Regions from separate parts of the Rhizobium aouanii genome, predicted to be linked through region 2. Evidence: predicted binding sites of a transcription regulator. Region 2 holds the regulator's gene; each other region holds the start of a gene.
The links. The regulator LexA, encoded in region 2, represses DNA repair genes until DNA is damaged. The targets are predictions, from matches to a motif close to TGTTCNNNNTGTGTTCNG.

Region 1 (6,521 bases), on a different contig from region 2:
GTTGACGGTCAGCATCAGCTGACCCTCGGAAAGTGCCAGCTTTACGGCGCGTCCGCGCTCGGAGGAGATTGTCGAGACGCGGTCGACGGCCTGTGCGAAACTCGTGCAGTCGACGCGCATTTCCTTGTCGTTGCCTGTCGGAATGACGCGCTGATAATCCGGGAAGGTGCCGTCGATCAGTTTCGAGGTCATGACGATCGAGCCGATCGTCATGCGGATCTTGGCGTCGGAGACCTCGACGGTCACCATCACCTCGGGATTGTCGACCAGCTTCTGCAGCTCGCCGACCGTCTTGCGCGGAATGATGATGCCGGGCATGCCCTCGGAGCCGGAGGGCGCATCGACATCGGCGCGCGCCAGCCGGTGGCCGTCGGTCGCAACCGCCCTGAGTTTCAGCTGGCCGTTGCTCTCGATAGTGTGGAAGAAAATGCCGTTCAGATAATAACGCGTCTCTTCCGTCGAGATCGCAAACTGCGTGCGGTCGATCAGCATCTTCAGATCGGTCGCCTTCAGCTTGAAGGAATGCGTGAAGGTGCCGGCCGTGAGATCCGGAAAGTCCGATTCCGGCAGGCACTGCAGCGAGAATTTCGAGCGGCCGGATTGCACGGTCATTGAGCCGCCATCGGTGCTGGTGGCAAGCAGCACTTCCGAGCCGTCGGAAAGCTTGCGCACGATATCGTAGAGAAGATGGGCGGGAACGGTGGTGGCGCCGGGCTGCTCGACGCTAGCAGGGGTTGCCTCGGTGATTTCGAGGTCGAGGTCGGTCGCCTTCATGTCGAGCTTCTGGCCGTCGGCCTTGAGCAATACGTTGGACAGGATCGGGATCGTGTTGCGACGTTCGACCACGCGGTGGACGTGGTTCAGCGATTTCAACAGGTTTGACCGCTCAATAGTAATACGCATGGGATGCTACCGCTTTCGACCGTGACTGTCCGGGCGCGTCGAGCACCCGAAGAATGCTGTCCCGGCTTGAGGCCGGGGGAGTGGACGGGCAAAATGGCAGACTTCAGCATCGCTTTGCAAGAGGCATGGACGCCGGCACCCCTGCATTTGCGGTTTTCCAGAGCAATGCTCACAGAAATCCGAACCCTTGCCGAAGCGGTGCGGCTCGCCCATAAGGGTTCGATGCCGGCGACGAGCCGGCGGGACGAAAGCAAATGGCATGAATGAGGAAACCACAGCGGACGCCGCCGGCCGGCGAAGCTTCCGCCTGCACAATATGGCGGTGCCGGCGCGGCCGCTGGAGCCGGCGCTCTATCTCGTCGCCACCCCGATCGGCAATCTCGGCGACATCACCCTGCGGGCACTCGAAACGCTGGCCGGCGCCGATGTGCTCGCCTGCGAGGATACGCGCGTCACCCGCGTGCTGCTCGACCGCTACGGCATCCAGAACCGCCCCTTCGCCTATCACGAGCACAATGCCGACGAGGCTGGCCCACGGCTGCTGCAGGCGCTTGAAGCCGGGCGCTCGGTGGCGCTGGTTTCCGATGCCGGCACGCCGCTGGTCTCCGATCCCGGTTATCGGCTGGCGCAGCAGGCGATAGCGGCAGGTTACCGTGTCATTCCCATTCCCGGGGCGTCGGCGCCGCTCGCAGCCCTTGTCGGCTCCGGCCTGCCGAACGATGCTTTTCTTTTCGCCGGTTTCCTGCCGGCCAAGGACAAGGCCCGTCGCGACCGATTGGGTGAACTTGTCGCAGCACCCGCGACGCTGATCTTCTTTGAATCGCCGCATCGCATCGGCGCAACGCTTCTGGCCGCCGCCGACGTGCTCGGGCCCACTCGGCCCGCCTCCGTCTGCCGCGAGCTGACCAAGACCTATGAGGAGTTCCGCCGCGGCACGCTTGCCGACCTTGCCGCGCATTATCAGCAGGTGGAAAACGTCAAGGGCGAGATCGTCCTCGTCATCGGTCCGCCGGAGCCGGTCGAGACCGATGAGGCCGATGTCGAAGCCATGCTGGCCGACCTGTCGAAGACCATGCCGACGGCCGGTGCTGCGACCGAGGCCGCCCGCCTCACCGGCCTGCCGCGCAAGGTGCTCTACCAGCGGCTGCTGGAGATCAAGAACGCCGATGGGCGATAGCGATCTCACCGCGATCAGAAGGAAGGCGCTGCGCCGGGGCCGCATGTCGGAATATGTCGCGGCCGCCTTCCTGATGCTGAAGGGTTACCGCATCCTGGCGCTGCGCCACCGCACCCGGCTCGGCGAGATCGACATCATCGCCCGCAAGGGCGATCTCGCCGTCTTCGTCGAGGTCAAGGCCCGCCATGGCGAGGCCGCGGCTGTCGATGCCGTCTCTGTCGCCGCGCAGAAGCGCATACGGGCAGCAAGCGATCTCTGGCTCGCCCGCCAGGCGGATCAGGCCCGCCTTTCCCAGCGCTATGATATCGTGGCGATCATGCCGGGCCGGCTGCCGCGGCACTTTATTGATGCCTTCTGACCTCCTTTCGACCCATCGGATTTCCGGATCGTTAAACTTTTAGTCCCCGCTTGAACCAGGTCCTTACGACTCTCTGCTATCGACTCGGTAGGGATAACAATTGGGGGTTGTTTCATGGCCTGGAAGCTGATGTTTGCAAGTGCGGTCGCCATGGCCGCGCGCTCGGTGCCGTATGCGGTGGCGAAGCCGTCCGGAAAGTCCTTCGTCGCGCATGCGAGCGATCTGCTGCCGCTGAAATCCACGCCGATCAATCCGGACTGGATCGTCAGCGGCAATCCGCAGGCCCGCACCGCCGAACATTCGCGCGGCCATGACGAGGCCTCGCTGACGGCGATCTGGGATTGCACGGCGGGCGAATTCCGCTGGTATTTCGGCTGGGACGAGACGGTGATGATCCTCGAAGGCGAGGTCCATATCACCGCCGAGGACGGCACCGAACGAACGCTCTGCGCCGGCGACGTCGCCTTTTTCGCCGGTGGAACCTGGGCAAGCTGGCGGGTCGACAATTACGTCCGCAAGGTCGCCTTCCTGCGCAAGCCCTTCCCGAAGCCCTTGGCGATCGCCTACCGTCTCCGCAACATGCTGCGCAACAACGGCAACCAGGGCATCGCCGCCTGATTTTCGCCGCAGGCACCCGCTGGAAGCCCCTGATTGACCGTTGCGTTTGATATCTGGCCGACCTACATCTGTCCGGCATTCAGCGAGGGATGGAAATGGCCAAGATCACCAATGTAGCGGTCCAGATGGACCATGTCGCCGGCATCAATATCGCAGGCGATTCCACCTTCGCCATGAGCCTGGAAGCCCAAGTGCGCGGCTACAAGCTCTTCCATTATACCCCCGACCGCTTGAGCTTTCGCGACGGCAAGCTTTATGCCAGCGTCGAGCCGATGGTGCTGCGCGACGTAAAGGGCGATCACTTTGAACTTGGCGCGCCCGAGCGCGTCGATCTCTCGACCATGGATGTCGTGCTGCTGCGCCAGGATCCGCCCTTCGACATGGCCTATATCACCTCGACGCATCTGCTCGAGCGCATCCACCCGAAGACGCTCGTCGTCAACGATCCGGCCTGGGTGCGCAACTCGCCGGAAAAAATCTTCGTCACCGAATTCTCCGACCTGATGCCGAAGACGCTGATCACCAAGGATGCCGCCGAGATCCGCCGCTTCCGCGACGAGATGGGCGACATCATCCTGAAGCCGCTCTACGGCAATGGCGGCGCCGGCGTCTTCCATTCGACCCGCGACGACCGCAACCTCTCCTCGCTGCTGGAAATGTTCGGCCAGCTTTTCCGCGAGCCCTTCATCGCCCAGCAATATCTGCCCGACGTGCGCAAGGGCGATAAACGCATCATCCTCGTCGACGGCGAATTCGCCGGCGCCATCAACCGGGTTCCGGCTGAACACGACAGCCGCTCCAACATGCATGTCGGCGGCCGCGCCGAGGCGACCGAACTGACGTCGCGCGAACAGGAAATCTGCGCCCGCATCGGCCCGGCGCTGAGGGAGCGCGGCTTCCTGCTCGTCGGCATCGATGTGATCGGCGATTACATGACCGAGATCAACGTCACATCGCCCACCGGCATCCGCGAGGTGAAGAAATTCGGCGGCGCCGATATCGCCAGCCTGCTCTGGGATGCGATCGAGCGCAAGCGCGGCTGAACCTGCCGCCAATGACCGTTCTGGTCCCGCGACCGAGCACAACCAGGGTCACAGCGGATGCCTGACTATGTTCTGTGATTGTTCTTGTTTTATTCAGGCTTCCATGCCAGATTGCAACCGCTGGCCCTGAACGGCCGGGGGCGGTATAAGAGTTTGCGGGACAAGGATGGGCATATGGTCGCGCGTGTCAGTACGGTGGCATTTCAGGGTATCGAAGGTGTGCCGGTCGAGGTCCAGGTCATGGTCGCTCCCGGAAAGGTCGGCATGCAGATCGTCGGTCTGCCCGACAAGGCGGTTGCCGAAAGCCGCGAGCGCGTGCAGGCGGCCCTCCACGCCTCCGGCCTGGCGCTGCCGGCCAAGCGCGTGACGGTCAATCTGGCGCCGGCCGATCTGCCGAAGGAAGGCTCGCATTTCGATCTGCCGATCGCGCTTGCCCTGATGGCCGCCCTCGGCGCCATTCCCGCCGATGCACTGTCGGATTTTGTCGTCGTCGGCGAACTCAATCTCGACGGAACGATCGCCGCCATATCAGGCGCGCTGCCGGCTGCGATCGGCGCCAATGCGCTCGGCAAGGGGCTGATCTGCCCGGCCGAAAGCGGCGCCGAAGCCGCCTGGGCGGGCGCCGAGGTCGACATTCTCGCACCCCGCAGCCTGATTGCCCTTGCCAATCACTTCCGCGGCACGCAGGTCCTATCCCGGCCGGAAGCGTCGATCCGCGCCAATGCCGCAAACCTGCCGGACCTTGCCGAGATCAAGGGCCAGGAAAGCGCCAAGCGCGCGCTCGAAGTGGCGGCCGCCGGCGGCCATAACCTCTTGATGGTCGGTCCTCCGGGTTCCGGCAAGTCGATGCTGGCGGCCAGGCTGCCGTCGATCCTGCCGCCGCTTTCGGCCGCCGAGCTGCTGGAGGTGTCGATGGTCCATTCCATCGCCGGCCAACTCTCCGGCGGTAAGCTTTCCGATCGCCGGCCCTTCCGCACCCCGCATCATTCCGCCACCATGGCGGCCCTCGTCGGCGGCGGCCTGCGCGCTCGTCCCGGCGAAGCCTCGCTTGCCCATCACGGCGTGCTCTTCCTCGACGAGTTTCCCGAGTTCACGCCGCAGGCGCTCGATGCGCTGCGCCAGCCGCTCGAAGGCGGCGAATGCGTCATTGCGCGCGCCAATCACCGCGTCTCCTATCCGGCAAAATTCCAGCTGATCGCGGCGATGAACCCTTGCCGCTGCGGCATGGCCGGCGAGCCGGGCCATACCTGCGCCCGCGGCCCGCGCTGCATGAGCGATTACCAGGCCCGCATCTCCGGTCCGCTGATGGACCGCATCGACATCCGCATCGACGTCCCTGCCGTCTCCGCCGCCGATCTCATCCGGCCCACGGCGGCTGAAACCAGCGCCGACGTCGCCCGCCGTGTCGCCCGCGCCCGCGAGATCCAGCAGGAGCGCTTCGAAAGCGCCGGCGCAAGGGGCATCGGCACCAATGCCCGCTGCTCCACCGCGATGATCGAGAAACTGGCCGAGCCCGATGCCAGCGGCCTGCAGCTGCTGCGCGACGCCGCCGAGAAGATGAAATTCTCCGCCCGCGGTTACCACCGCGTCCTGAAGGTCGCCCGCACGCTGGCCGATCTCGACGGCAAGCCCACGGTCGGCCGCATCCATCTCGCCGAAGCGATCTCCTACAGGATCGCGGGTGAGAGGTTGACGGCGGCGGCGTAAGAAAAGGGGCGCTGAAGCGGCCCGATATCCTGCGAAGATGGACAACGAGTCATCCTTGTGCCCGTCGATCTTGATGCTGGACTTCGCAGTGTCCGCAAAGGATCATGTGCGGCCTGAACGGAGGAGAGGTCATGCAAGGGATTGAGTTGTCGCGTCGCTTCTACGCGGACATTGTCAGGCCCTGGATGACCAGTGTCGCGCCGGAACTCCCACATTCAGCGGCGTTGATTGGATTTGGATCGGAGCTGCTTGGTTTAGACGACGAGGTTTCCAGGGATCACAACTGGGGGCCTCGGGTCCACATCTTCTTGAGCACAGATAGATTCAGCGACTATGCCCGACGGTTGGTCGTTGAGTTCACGCAGGTGGCACCCACCAGCTATCTTGGTGAACCTATTGGGTGGCGGAGCCGCCCGCATCCTCCTGCAAATGGCCCGGAGGCGGCAGGCGCGATTGAGCACGGCCTCGAATTCCACACCCTTGAGTCTACGCTGGAACGGCTTCTGGCCGTTCGGTCCGCCGATAACCTTTCTCCCTTGCAGTGGCTGGGCTTCGCCGAACAACGGCTCCTCGCCTTCACGGGAGGGGCCGTTTTCCACGATGACGACAAACGGCTGACACGCGCCCGAACGGCACTGGCCTATTTCCCTGACCACGTGTGGCTTTACAAAATCGCCTGTCAGTGGCGGCGTATTGCCGAGGAGCAGGCCTTTGT
Region 2 (6,521 bases):
GAGGCCTGGGCGGCAGCCTTGGCGACGGCCAGCGACACGCCGAGAATGGCATTGGCGCCGAGACGAGACTTGTTCGGCGTGCCGTCCAGCTCGATCATGATGTTGTCGATCTGGATCTGGTTTTCGGCGTCGATGCCGCCGATCGCGTCGAAGATCTCGGTGTTGGCGGCTTCGACCGCCTTTTCGACGCCCTTGCCCAGGTAGCGCTTGCCGCCGTCACGCAATTCGACCGCCTCATGCGCGCCCGTCGAGGCGCCCGAGGGAACGGCCGCGCGGCCCATGCTGCCATCTTCGAGATAGACATCGACTTCGACGGTGGGGTTACCACGGCTATCGAGAATCTCGCGGGCGATGATATCGGTGATTGCAGTCATGGGTTCTTCCTGCTCGGTGGATGATAAGTCGGTTCGAAACCTGTCTTAGTCGAAGGCGTGCAAATTACAATGCTGCAATTTCCAGCCTTCGAACCAGCGTTCCCGGCCTATAGCACGATCATGTCAGGCTGTTGAACGTCAAGCCTTGGCGACCGCATCGAAGGCAAGCAGCTTTTCGAGAAGCCGCGGCATGTCCTTGAGATAGACCATGTTCGGGCCGTCGGAAGGGGCATTGTCGGGGTCCTGATGGGTTTCGACGAAGACACCGGCGATACCGGTAGCCACCGCTGCGCGCGCCAGGGTTTCCACGAATTCCCGCTGCCCGCCGGAGGATTCGCCCTGCCCGCCCGGCTGCGCCACGGAATGGGTTGCATCGAAAATAACGGGCGCGCCCATCGCCGCCATGATCGGCAGCGAACGCATGTCGGAGACCAGCGTATTGTAGCCGAATGAGGCGCCGCGCTCGCACAGCAGCACGTTCGGATTGCCACTGGCATTGAGCTTCTTCAGAACGTTCTTCATATCCCAGGGAGCGAGGAACTGGCCCTTCTTGACATTGACGACGCGGCCGGTCTTGGCGGCGGCGATGAGAAGGTCGGTCTGGCGGCAGAGGAAGGCCGGAATCTGCAGGACGTCGACGACCCTTGCCACCTCGGCGCATTGCTCGGCGGTATGAACGTCGGTCAGGACGGGAAAACCGAATTCCTTCTTGAGGTCGGCAAAGACCTCCAGACCCTTTTCGATCCCGATACCGCGCTCGGCCGACAGCGAGGTGCGGTTAGCCTTGTCGAAGGAGCTCTTGTAGACGAGGCCGATGTCGAGCTTTGCGCAAAGCTCTTTCAGCATGCCGGCAACCATGAAGGCGTGGTCGCGGCTCTCCATCTGGCACGGCCCCGCAATCAGCGACAGGCGGCCGGTATTGGAAAAGGTGACCTGGCCTTGGCCTTCGCCAATCCTGACCTCGGAATTCGTATCAGTGCTCATCGTGTTTCCTCGAAGGCGAAGAGCGTGCCCTGCCCGGGCGCGGGCTTCACCAGAATGCGATTGTTCTTGCGCGTGTATGTCACCCCGTTAGCAGCCAAATGCGCTTCTGTCACGGCAAGATCGGCGACAGCAAAGAGGATTGCCCGGCCGCGCAGGCCGCGATCTGCGAATGAGCCGGCGATGTCGAAATAGGCCTCCAGCCCTTCTGGCGTCATCAGGCTGATTATCGCATTCGATGCCGCGATAGTGACGCCGAAACCGGTTTTCTCGACTGCCGATTGCGCCACGGCAAGGCTGACGAACGCAGCGAATGCGGCAGCATCAGGTGCGCAAAGCGCGATCTCGACTATGCCGGTGACACCATTGGCATGCGTCTCCAGCGCGGCCCGGTCGGCCGGTAGCGGATTGATGCGCTCGACGGTGAAAAGCAGGAGATCAGGCGCGCGCAGGTCGCCGGCGAAAGCCAGCTTGAAGCCCGCAATCGTCTCGGAACCGTCCGGCATCGTCATCGGCCGGGTGAACTGCAGCATCTCGCCGGCGCTCGATCCGGCGCCGACGAAATCCTGATGATCGATGCCGGCATCCTTGCTGCCGAACGCCAGCCCCGAAAGCCCCTCCTCGCCACAGCGGAAACGGAAGGCCTGGTTGCGGGCAGTGAAGACATTGCCTTGCCGCACCGATGCCTCGCTCTCCTCGACGCTCGCAATCCCGAGCGGCTCCAGATAGGTCTTGTCGGCAAAAAAGACGCAGGCGTTTTCCGTTCCAAAGGGATGGCGCGCATCGGCGGCAACGGTGAAGCCGAGCTTGCCGAGCCTCTCGCGCGCCAGATCGATATTGACGACCGGCAGCACGACATGATCCAGCGGGTGCGGTTTGGCGGAATGCTCGCTCATGATTATCCCTCCCTCAAACGGCAAGAGATGTGCGACGGCGCGCCCCTCAATGCAAGAGATGTGTCCCAATCCGGCGAAAGAAAATAAAAATCTCAACGAGTTGGCACCAAGTTTTACGGAAATTTAGCTACTTGCGGAACACATATGGAACATATAGTGTCTGTTCTGGATTTGTTTCAATCACGAGGTCACAACGTCGATGCTCACGCGCAAACAACAGGAGCTTCTCCTTTTCATTCATGAGCGCATGAAGGAATCCGGCGTTCCGCCATCTTTCGACGAAATGAAAGATGCTCTGGACCTCGCCTCCAAGTCCGGGATTCATCGCTTGATTACAGCGCTCGAGGAGCGAGGCTTCATTCGCCGCCTACCGAACCGCGCCCGCGCGCTCGAGGTCATCAAGCTTCCGGAGGCCTACAGCCCCAGCATTCAGCCCCGGCGCGGATTTTCGCCGAGCGTCATCGAGGGCAGCCTCGGCAAACCGCAGCCGGTCGCCACTCCTGCTCCCGCGAAGCCCGTCGCCGACAACGGCAACTCGGTCTCCGTGCCGGTCATGGGCCGAATCGCTGCCGGTGTGCCGATTTCAGCGATCCAGAACAATACCCACGACATCGTCGTTCCGGCCGACATGCTCGGCTCCGGTGAACATTATGCGCTCGAGGTCAAGGGCGATTCGATGATCGACGCCGGCATCTTCGACGGCGACACCGTGATAATCCGCAACGGCAGCACCGCAAGTCCTGGCGACATCGTCGTTGCTCTGGTCGACGACGAAGAAGCGACACTCAAGCGCTTCCGCCGCAAGGGCGCCTCGATCGCACTGGAGGCCGCCAATCCGGCTTACGAGACCCGGATCTTCGGGCCGGACCGTGTCAAGGTTCAGGGCAAACTTGTCGGTCTCATTCGCCGCTATCACTGACATTGGCCAGGCCCGATTCGGTAAAACTATTGCTGCGCCAGTCATAGGCGCGATGGCGCATCCATGGCCGCGACAATGCATCGAATGCCGTTGCGACCTCGAGGCCAGCGTCCGTGAAGCGCAACTCGATAGAACCGGTTCTGCGCAGCGTTTCACCGGTGAAGAGCGTCGCGCCTGAGCGGCAGCTGTTGAAGCGAAAGCGGACCGACGTCACGACGATATCGGCCGCGTCGCATGCCGGGCCGAGGTAGGCGGCGTTGTCGATGACGGTTACCACCTGACCATTGCCAAGCCTTGATGTGCACCAGGCCTTCTTGACGCAGGAAAAGCGGTTTGCGTCACCGCCCGCTGCGGCCGACCGCATCGCGGTCCTTGCTTCGTTCTGCTGATCGCGGGAAAGCCTGACGCGGCGATCTTCTCCCTGCGTTGGGAGAGCAGGACCATCCAGCATCTTCGGCGGATCATGCCTCGGCAGGACCAGCGCTCTCTGCCACTGATCGAAGATGAAATCCGGCGGTCTTTCACGGTTGGAAGCCATTGCCGCCGCCTCGACGATTGCAACGAGACTGCCATCCTCCGAAATCACCAGATCCGGCGGCCGGGGAACCGGCAGAAGCAACAGGATGAGCGTTGAAACCGCGATGATCGATGTGCCGACATGGCGCAAGCGGGTGCGGAGCAGCGTCAGCAGCAGAAAGCCTGCCACTGCGACAGCGAAATACCAGGCTGGCAAGCGGCCGACGTCGATATTACCATCCCAGCCGGACACCGTCTTTGCCACCGCGATCACCAGATCGAGGCCGAATCCGACGACCTTCCAGGGCAAAACATCCAGACCGAAAGGCATGAGCAGCATCGCCAGCAGGCCGGCCGGCATGACGATGAAGGAGATGATCGGCATTGTCGCGAGGTTTGCCGGCAGGCCGTAGGCGGTCAGGCGATGAAAATGCTCGATCGAAAACAGCGCGGTGGAAAAACCGCCGATCAGCGAGGTCAGGAAGACGCCGCCGAAGAAGCCTGCAATCGTAACGAAAGGCCTGATGATCGGCAGCTTCAGGAAGGCGTTTTCGCGGACGCGCCGGTCCTTCCACAGCTGATAACCCGAGACCAGCGCCAATGTCGCGGCAAAAGACATCTGGAAGCTCGGACCCAAAACCTCGGACGGCGAAATGACGATGATGACGAGTGCGGAGAGAGCGACATTGCGCAGGCTGATCGACGGCCGGTCGAAGAAGACCGCAATCAACATGATGGCCATCATGATGAAAGCGCGCTCGGCAGAGACCGCAAAGCCCGAGATCAGGAAATAGGCGGTGACGGCGATGAGCGCGCCGGCGGCAGCGATCTTCTTCGTCGGGTAGGCCTCAACGATGCCGGGAAAGAGGCTGAGCAGCATCCGGAAGCCGACGAAGAAGATGCCGGCCGATAGCGCCATGTTGAGACCGGAGATGGCGATGATATGAGCCAGACCGGACTGGCGCAGCGCCTCCGTCGTCGCATCCGAAATGGCCCGCCGCTCGTCCGTCACCAGAGCAGCGGCAAAAGCGCCGGTGTCGCCGGGCAGGATTGACCTTATGCGGTCGCCAATGCCGCTGCGCAACCGGTAGAGCCCTTCGAGCAGCGCTTCCGCCGTCGATCTTGCAGCCTGGGGAGCTGCCTGCGCATCGACCTTCGTCGGTGCACCGTAGAAGAAACCGTTGGCGCCGATGCCATCGAAATAGGCACTGAAGGAGAAGTCGTTGAGCTCGGGAAGAGCTGGGCCCGCCGGCGGCGTCAGCCGCGCCCTGCCGGTGATGAGATCGCCGATCTCGAAGGCCGCGTCCGCGCCGCGGGCGATCGCGGTGATACGTTCCGGCCGCCGCTTCACCTGTGGCGCCTCAGTGCCGGTGACGGCAAGAATGTAGCGCCACCGCCCGCGACCGTCGCCTTCGCGCCGCTCGACGCGGCCGGTCACCGTCGTCGTCACGGCGGAATCGAGGATCACTGTGGAAGCCCGCCGGCTCTCGAACTGCGCCGTGACCATGCCGCAGGCCACGAGCGAAAGCGCAAGCAGCGTTGCCCGCACCGCGGCCCGGCGGCTGGCAATGAGAACCGCCACGGTCAGCGCCAACAGGCAGAGCAGCGATGCAATGAGAGGAAAATCCGATGCCGCGAGAAACCAGACGGCTGACCCGGCGCCGAGGAAGACCGGCGAGAACAGCAGCAGGCGGCCATGGTCCGCCTCCTCGCCCAGCATGCGCATGCCGGCACGCAGCAAGTGAGAGGCTGCGGCCGGCAGCCGGTGGCGCATTGGTGTCGCCGACTGCGTCCTTGTCGATCGCGTCACCACGACAGGTGGTGAAAAACTGTTGGAGTCGGCGAGGCCTTCGCCTGCTTCCGGCCGCAATTCGACTGTCGTCAACTCCTGCATGAACCGCCCAAGCCCGGCTGTGAAGGCGGCCAGAATGCAACCTCCAATCAAATCCGGCAAGGATAATCGATTGAAATATGAGGGAAAATCGCGAGCCCCAAAAGAGCAGTCGAATCATCGGCTTCCGATATGCGTGCGGCTCATCGCTGCAGTGCCTAAAAGATAATACCGCAATGCACAAAATGCCGTCACGGTAACTTGGCATTAGCCTCGCGATCATATAGCTATCGGTGAGGACGCTTAACCCCTATGGCGCTTTTATGGCGCCACCGCCATTTCGGAGGATCAGCATGACGGATCAAAGCGCTACAATAAAAATTGGTGACAAGTCTGTCGACCTTGCTGTCAAAAGCGGCACGATCGGCCCGAGCGTCATCGATATCGGTGCCCTCTACAAGAACACCGCTTCCTTCACCTACGATCCGGGTTTTACCTCGACTGCATCCTGTGAATCGAAAATCACCTACATCGACGGCGACGAAGGTGTCCTGCTGCATCGCGGCTATCCGATCGAGCAGCTCGCCGAGCACGGCGACTTCCTCGAAGTCTGCTACCTCCTGCTTTACGGCGAACTGCCGACCACCGTGCAGAAGAAGGATTTCGATTACCGCGTCACGCACCACACCATGGTGCACGAGCAGATGAGCCGCTTCTTCACCGGCTTCCGCCGCGATGCGCATCCGATGGCCGTCATGTGCGGCTGCGTCGGCGCGCTGTCGGCCTTCTATCACGACTCGACCGACATCACCGATCCGCACCAGCGAATGGTCGCCAGCCTGCGCATGATCGCCAAGATGCCGACGCTTGCCGCCATGGCCTACAAGTACCATATCGGCCAGCCCTTCGTTTATCCGAAGAACGACCTCGACTATGCCTCGAACTTCCTGCGCATGTGCTTTGCCGTGCCTTGCGAGGAATATGTGGTCAATCCAGTGCTTGCC
Region 3 (6,521 bases), on a different contig from region 2:
CCGGGCTGCTTCAGCGCTTCGATAATCCGCTTATCGAAGTCTGCGGCGGCATCGGCGTGTCGCTCGAAAAACTCAGGGCCTGGACAGAAAAGTTTCTTTGACCCACACCAAAGAAAAAGCCGGGCGTAAGCCCGGCTTGATCGGTAACCGATTGGGAGGGCTCAGGCTGCCCAGGGGTGCGAAGCGGCGTTCTTCTTTTCGAAGCTGTCGATCGCCTTGCCCTTTTCCAGGGTCAGGCCGATATCGTCGAGGCCGTTCAGCAGGCAGTGACGCTTGAACTCGTCGAGATCGAACTTGATCAAGCCACCATCAGGGCCGGTGATCTCGAGATTTTCGAGGTCGACGGTCAGGATGGCGTTGGAGCCGCGCGAGGCGTCGTCCATCAGCTTGTCGAGGTCTTCCTGGCTGACCTTGATCGGCAGGATGCCGTTCTTGAAACAGTTGTTGTAGAAAATATCGGCAAAGCTGGTCGAAATAACGCAGCGGATGCCGAAATCCAGAAGCGCCCAGGGCGCGTGCTCGCGCGAGGAGCCGCAGCCGAAATTGTCGCCGGCAACCAGGATCTTGGCATCGCGATAGGCCGGCTTGTTCAGCACGAAATCCGGGTTTTCTGAGCCGTCTTCGTTATAACGAGCTTCCGCGAAGAGGCCGGTGCCGAGGCCGGTGCGCTTGATCGTCTTCAGATAATCCTTCGGAATGATCATGTCGGTGTCGACGTTGACAACCGGCAGAGGCGCTGCAACGCCCGTGAGCTTCACGAATTTATCCATGACCCATGCTCCATTTCAGCAAATCTACTTCCTGAATTTGCATCTAGTCCAGTTTTTCGCCGAAATGAAGGAGAATCTTTCACGGATGGCGGCCACGCGACGTTTCGCGCGGTCCGCCGATTGCGGCTGTCCCTTATTTGGACGGTGCGTTCAACGCCCAGAGGACGCCGAACGGATCACGAAGCTGGCCATAGCGGTCGCCCCAGAACATCAGTTCGACCGGCATGACGACTTCGGCGCCGGCAGCAACCGCGCGATCCCACCAGAAATCGATATCGTCGATGATCAGCTGAATGGCGAAGCCTTCATGGCCTTTGAAGGGATCGCCGTATTCGGGATAGACGTCCGACAGCATGAGGGAGCTGCCGTTGATGTAGAGATGCACATGCATCGTTCTGCCGCTCTCGTCGACCGGCACGAGATATGCCTCTTCGGCGCCGAAAGCCTTCTTGTAGAATTCCGCAGCTTTCACCGCGCCGTCGACCGTCAGATAGGGCAGCAGGCCGTTCTTGACCGGTGGCATCTTGGTCGGGTTGCTCTCTGTCGTCGTATCCATGCTTGTCCTCCATTCGTTTTTGAGCGCCGGCTGAATGCCTGGCTGCTTCAAGGACGTAGCATGGAAGCGTGATCCGACAGGGTCGGCCGAAATTTTTCAGCGAACCAAATTTTCAGCGAAAAGGTGATCAGAGATCGATGATCGTGCCGCGGCCGTCGTTCCACACGCGCATCTCGCGCTTACCATTGTTTGCCTTGGCGCGGACCGGAGCGGGCTTCATCTTCATCGAAAGCGCGCGTCCGACCATGAGCACGGTCAGGATGCCGCCGACGGCGAGCGTCACCGAGAAGGTGAGAAGCAGCATGGCCACGAAAACGGTGGCGCCGGCAAGCATGAGGAAGATGGAGCGAATGTTCTGCATGGTTAGAGACCTTTCTTCGGAAAGGAATGTGGTCCTTCTCCTTCCTCTCTGCAAGGCAAGCATGGCTTTTTGTTGTTCTGCTCGATGTCTGGGGGCGGGCTGCTTGCTTCGGCTTTCAAAGCTTGGCACTAATTCGGCATGAGCCGAAACCCCGCGACCCGCTCCATCCGCCTGCGCCGTTCGGTGCTGAGCGTGCCTGCCATCAATCCCCGCGCCCTCGAAAAAACCCATGCGGTCGATTGCGATGCGGTGATCTTCGATCTTGAGGATTCCGTGGCGCCGGAAAAGAAGGCGGAAGCGCGGGAAAATCTGAGGAATTTCTTTTCGGCTCGGCCGCTCCAAGGCAAGGAGCGGATTATCCGCATCAACAGTCTGTCCACTGATTTCGGCCTGGTGGACATGGAGCTGGTGACGGCGCTTGGTCCCGATGCCGTGCTGCTGCCGAAGGTCGACGAACCGCAGGATGTCATGGCGCTCAGTGACCTTCTCTCCGAGGCCGATGCACCTGATGATCTGCGCATCTGGGCGATGATCGAGACACCGCGCGGCATCCTGAATGCGGCTGTTATCGCCGAAGCCGGGCGTACGCCAGGCTCCCGGCTCGATTGTCTCGTCGTCGGGCTGAACGACCTGCGCAAGGAAACCGGCGTGCTGCCGCAGCCGGGGCGGAGCTATCTCGTGCCGTGGCTGATGCAGGTCGTCCTTGCGGTCAGCGCCTATGGGCTCGATGCGATCGACAGCGTCTTCAACGATTTCAGGGACGAACAGGGTTTCGATGCCGAATGTCTGCAAGGTCGGGCCATGGGCTTTGCCGGCAAGATGCTGATCCATCCGGCGCAGATCGAGCCTGCCAACCGGCATTTCGGCCCGGATCCGGCAGCGATTGCGGAAGCGGAGGCGATCATATCAGCCTTTGCCGACCCCGCTTCCGATGGGCTCAACGTCATCAATGCAGGCGGGCGGATGGTCGAGCGGCTGCATCTTGTCCAGGCGGAAAGTCTGGTCCATAAAGCGCGCCTGATCGCAGCCCGCCAGGCTGCAGCACGAAAGACGATGTGATGAAACTCTACCGCTTCCTGACCGGTCCCGACGATGCTTCCTTCTGCCACAAGGTCACCGCCGCCCTCAACAAGGGCTGGTCGCTGGAGGGCTCGCCGACCTATGCCTTCAATGCCGCAACCGGTGCGATGCAGTGCGGCCAGGCCGTCGTCAAGCATGTCGAAGGCAAGGATTACGATCCCGAGATGAAACTCTCCGAGCAGTGAGGTTCAGCGCATAACCCCGAAAATTGTAATCGATTTTCGGAAAGGATTATGCGTGATTGAAAGTGATAGAGCGTCCTTAGCGCGTCCTTTGGACGCGTGGCGCTCTAGCGCTCGGCGGCTTCCTCGGCGCTTGCCTCGATCCGCTCCATGTCATCGTCGCTCAGCCCGAAATGGTGGCCGATCTCGTGGATCAGGACGTGGGTGATGATATCGCCGAGCGTCTCGTCGTTCTCAGCCCAGTAGTCGAGAATGGGACGGCGGTAGAGGCGGATGCGGTTCGGCATCTCGCCGGTTTCCACCGTGAAACGTTCGGAAATGCCCCTGCCCTCGAAAAGGCCGAGCAGATCGAAAGGGGTTTCCAGCGCCATGTCCTCGAAAACGTCGTCATCGGGGAAATCCTCAATCTCGATCGTGAGGTTGGTCGTCAGCTGGCGGAATTCATCCGGCAGATGACTATAGGCCTCCATCGCCAGCGACTCGAAGGCGCTGATCGTCGGCGCATGGCGATCCCGCCAATCATCGCTCTGGTCTATGCGGGCCATGAATATTCCTTCCTTTGCGGGCCCATATAGAACCTTTATCGCCGATTTTCGAGTGCGGAATCAAAGGCAGGAATATTTTCATAGAAAATGGCCGTTGACTCTTCATTAGCTCTCTGGAATCTATAAGAACATAACAGGAACAAGACGGATCGGAGAACGCCATGGCGCAGCACGCCCTGGCGCGCGAGCGGCTTTTTGCGCTCCGCGAAACCATCGCCAGACTGGAGGGACGGCCCGCGCCGGCGCTTGCCGCAGCGGAACGGGAAGCCCTGGCGGAAGGACGTAAGGCCCGCCAGGAGCGCACGCTGCCGCCCCTGCCGTTTGGGGTGGAGTTTCTCGACGGGGCGCTTGAAGGGGGCCTGCCGCTCGATGCGATCACCGAATTCCGTTCCGCTCTGTCTCGCGATGCCGGTGCTGCAAGCGGGCTGGCGATGGCTGTTGCCGCGCGGCTGCAAAAACAGGAAGCGGATGCCGGCCGCCTTCTGCCGTTGCTCTGGATCGGCGATGCCGTCGGCACGCTGGAGGCAGGCCGTCCCTATGCCCCCGGGCTTCGGGATTTCGGGCTGAGCCCGGAGCGGTTTCTCCATGCGGCGCCGCGCAAGCTGGACGAGGCGCTCTGGCTGGCGGAGATGGCGGTGGAAAGCGCTGCCTTCTCGGCCATCATCTTCGAAGTGCGGGGCAATCCTGCCCATTTCGGCCTGACCGAAAGCCGCCGGCTTAGTCTCAGGGCGCATGCTGCCCGCCGTCCGCTCTTTCTTGTCCGTCAGGCCGGGGCGGAGGAGGCAAGCAGTGCGGCCTTGCGTCTGCATGTCGAACCGGCCCCGTCCGCTCTGCGGCCGTTGCCGGATGGATCGAAACTTTCCGGCAGCATCGGCAATCCAATTTTCCGTCTGACGCTGGAGAAGAGCCGCAATCCGGCCCCGCTGTCCTTTCTTCTGGAGTGGAATCCCCATGAACGCGAATTTCTCCCTGTCGCCGAACCAAACCTCGTTCGTCCTCCAGCCGAACAGTCAGCGCATTCTGGCGCTCAGCTTCCCGCATCTGCCAACGGACCGCATCGCCCGCAGGCGATGGGGGCTCTCCTGGCGTTCGAAAGGGCGTCCTGAGACGCCGCCTATCGTCTGTTCCGGCAAGCTCAACAATGCCATGCGGTTGACGGCACTGGACGAGTTGGCCGAGAGGCTGGGGCTGAAGAAGGAGTTGGGCGTTGCCGAAGCGCGCGCCATGTACCCGCTGCTCGAGGTCGCGGAAGAGGATCCGGCAGCCGACCGCCGGTTGCTGGAGGCAATTGCCGACTGGTGCGACCGTTATACGCCGCTGGTGGCGTTCGACGGCAAGGACGGCCTGTTTCTCGACATTAGCGGCTGCGCCCATCTTTTCGGCGGTGAAAAGGCGCTTCTCAAGGATGTGCTGTCGCGGCTTTTTCATATGGGGTTCGATGCCCGCGGCGCGATCTCATCGTCTCCTGGTCTTTCCTGGGCCGCGTCCCGCTTCGGGCAAAGCGGCGTGATCGAGGACGAAGAGACGGAACATGTGCTGATGTCCTTGCCGGTTGCAGCCTTGCGGCTGGAAGGACAAACCGTCGATGCCCTGAAGAAGCTCGGTCTGAAATATATCGGCGACGTCATCGACGCACCGCGAGCGCCGCTGACCCGCCGGTTCGGCCCGGAGCTGCTTCTGCGTCTCGACCAGGCGCTGGGACGTGAAGAGGAGCCGGTCTCGCCCCGGCGTCCTGTTGCCAGCCTCTCGGCCGAAAGCCGGCTGATCGAGCCCATCGGGACGGAAGAGCAGATCCTTGCCGTCACCAGACAGGTCGCCTTATCGCTGCAGCCGTCGCTGGAGGCGCGGGGGGCTGGCGGGCGGGTGTTCGAACTGGTCCTGTTCCGCGTCGACGGCAGGGTCTTTCGTATCTCCGTCGGCGCTTCGCAGCCGCTTCGCGAACCAAAGTTCATCGCCGGACTTTTTTCCGAGCGATTGCAGGCGGTCTATGACGATCTCGATGCCGGCTATGGCTTCGAAATCCTGCGGTTGAATGTGTTGCGGCACGATCCCTTCAACGAGGCGCAGGGTGATTTCGAGGGCGACCGGCAGGGAGAGATCTCGCTTTCGGCCTTCGTCGACCGGGTCTCGGCCCGACTTGGTGCGGATTGCCTGCAAAGCTTCCAGCTCCGCGAGAGCCATGTTCCGGAACGCGCTGTCATCGCGGTTCCTGTGATGGAGAGCCTTCCCAGGCGGAAGGCAGCGCAGGACATCCAGCTTCCTTTCCGCGAAGAGCGCCCGCTGCGGCTCTTTGCAACGCCGGAGCCGGTCGAGACCATACTTGCCGAAGTGCCCGATGGTCCGCCGCAGATCTTCCGCTGGCGGCGGATGCAGCATCAGGTGGCAAGAAGCGAAGGGCCGGAACGGATTGCCATGGAGTGGTGGATCGATGGGGATGATACCGAGGCGCGTGACTATTTCCGCATCGAGGATGAGACCGGACATCGCTTCTGGATCTATCGGCGGGGCTTTTATGGTCAGGAGCTTGATCCTCGCTGGTTCATGCATGGCGTGTTCGCATGACAACCACGCGCGCATTCTTCGAGATCGGCACAAGGACGAATTTCTCGTTTCTTGAAGGCGCCTCCGGCCCGGAAGAGATGGTCGTACAGGCCGCTTATCTGAAGCTCGGCGGCCTCGGCATAGCGGACCGGAATTCGGTTGCTGGCGTGGTGCGGGCACATGCGCAGGCGGAGCAGCTTGAGGAGAGATACAAGAACAAGGATGCGATTTTAGCCGAGGCGAAGAAGCAAGGAAAAACGGAGGTCATCCTCGATCCTATCCGGGTTCAGCCGGGCGCCCGTCTCGTCTTTTCCGACGGAACGCCTGATATCCTTGCCTATCCGCAAAACCGGCGAGGCTGGGCAAACCTCTGCCGCCTTCTCAGCGCCGGCAATCTGAAGGAGGAAGCGGTCAAGGGAAGCTGCATTCTGACGGAAGCAGAGTTATTGGAATGGGGAGACGAGATGATGCTTGCCTTCGTTCCCG

Region 1: the regulator LexA is predicted to act here: its motif matches at 4,168-4,185, upstream of V8P77_RS04700 (YifB family Mg chelatase-like AAA ATPase).
Region 3: the regulator LexA is predicted to act here: its motif matches at 3,619-3,636, upstream of V8P77_RS27685 (ImuA family protein).

The regions. Positions count from the first base shown of each region.
Region 1 covers NZ_JBAMYD010000002.1:272,134-278,654, forward strand. Annotated here, with positions in the region: gene dnaN (DNA polymerase III subunit beta) at 1-903, opposite strand, end outside; gene rsmI (16S rRNA (cytidine(1402)-2'-O)-methyltransferase) at 1,163-2,080, shown strand; gene V8P77_RS04685 (YraN family protein) at 2,070-2,438, shown strand; gene V8P77_RS04690 (cupin domain-containing protein) at 2,553-3,056, shown strand; gene gshB (glutathione synthase) at 3,152-4,099, shown strand; gene V8P77_RS04700 (YifB family Mg chelatase-like AAA ATPase) at 4,274-5,806, shown strand; gene V8P77_RS04705 (DUF4037 domain-containing protein) at 5,938-6,521, shown strand, end outside.
Region 2 covers NZ_JBAMYD010000003.1:231,092-237,612, reverse strand. Annotated here, with positions in the region: gene eno (phosphopyruvate hydratase) at 1-374, opposite strand, end outside; gene kdsA (3-deoxy-8-phosphooctulonate synthase) at 513-1,358, opposite strand; gene V8P77_RS06985 (VOC family protein) at 1,355-2,251, opposite strand; gene lexA (transcriptional repressor LexA) at 2,451-3,170, shown strand; gene V8P77_RS06975 (ComEC/Rec2 family competence protein) at 3,151-5,580, opposite strand; gene gltA (citrate synthase) at 5,871-6,521, shown strand, end outside.
Region 3 covers NZ_JBAMYD010000018.1:111,009-117,529, forward strand. Annotated here, with positions in the region: gene V8P77_RS27650 (pyridoxal-phosphate dependent enzyme) at 1-101, shown strand, start outside; gene leuD (3-isopropylmalate dehydratase small subunit) at 162-770, opposite strand; gene V8P77_RS27660 (VOC family protein) at 904-1,326, opposite strand; gene V8P77_RS27665 (hypothetical protein) at 1,454-1,687, opposite strand; gene V8P77_RS27670 (HpcH/HpaI aldolase/citrate lyase family protein) at 1,826-2,746, shown strand; gene V8P77_RS27675 (DUF1737 domain-containing protein) at 2,746-2,952, shown strand; gene V8P77_RS27680 (metallopeptidase family protein) at 3,057-3,494, opposite strand; gene V8P77_RS27685 (ImuA family protein) at 3,656-4,600, shown strand; gene V8P77_RS27690 (Y-family DNA polymerase) at 4,611-6,056, shown strand; gene V8P77_RS27695 (error-prone DNA polymerase) at 6,053-6,521, shown strand, end outside.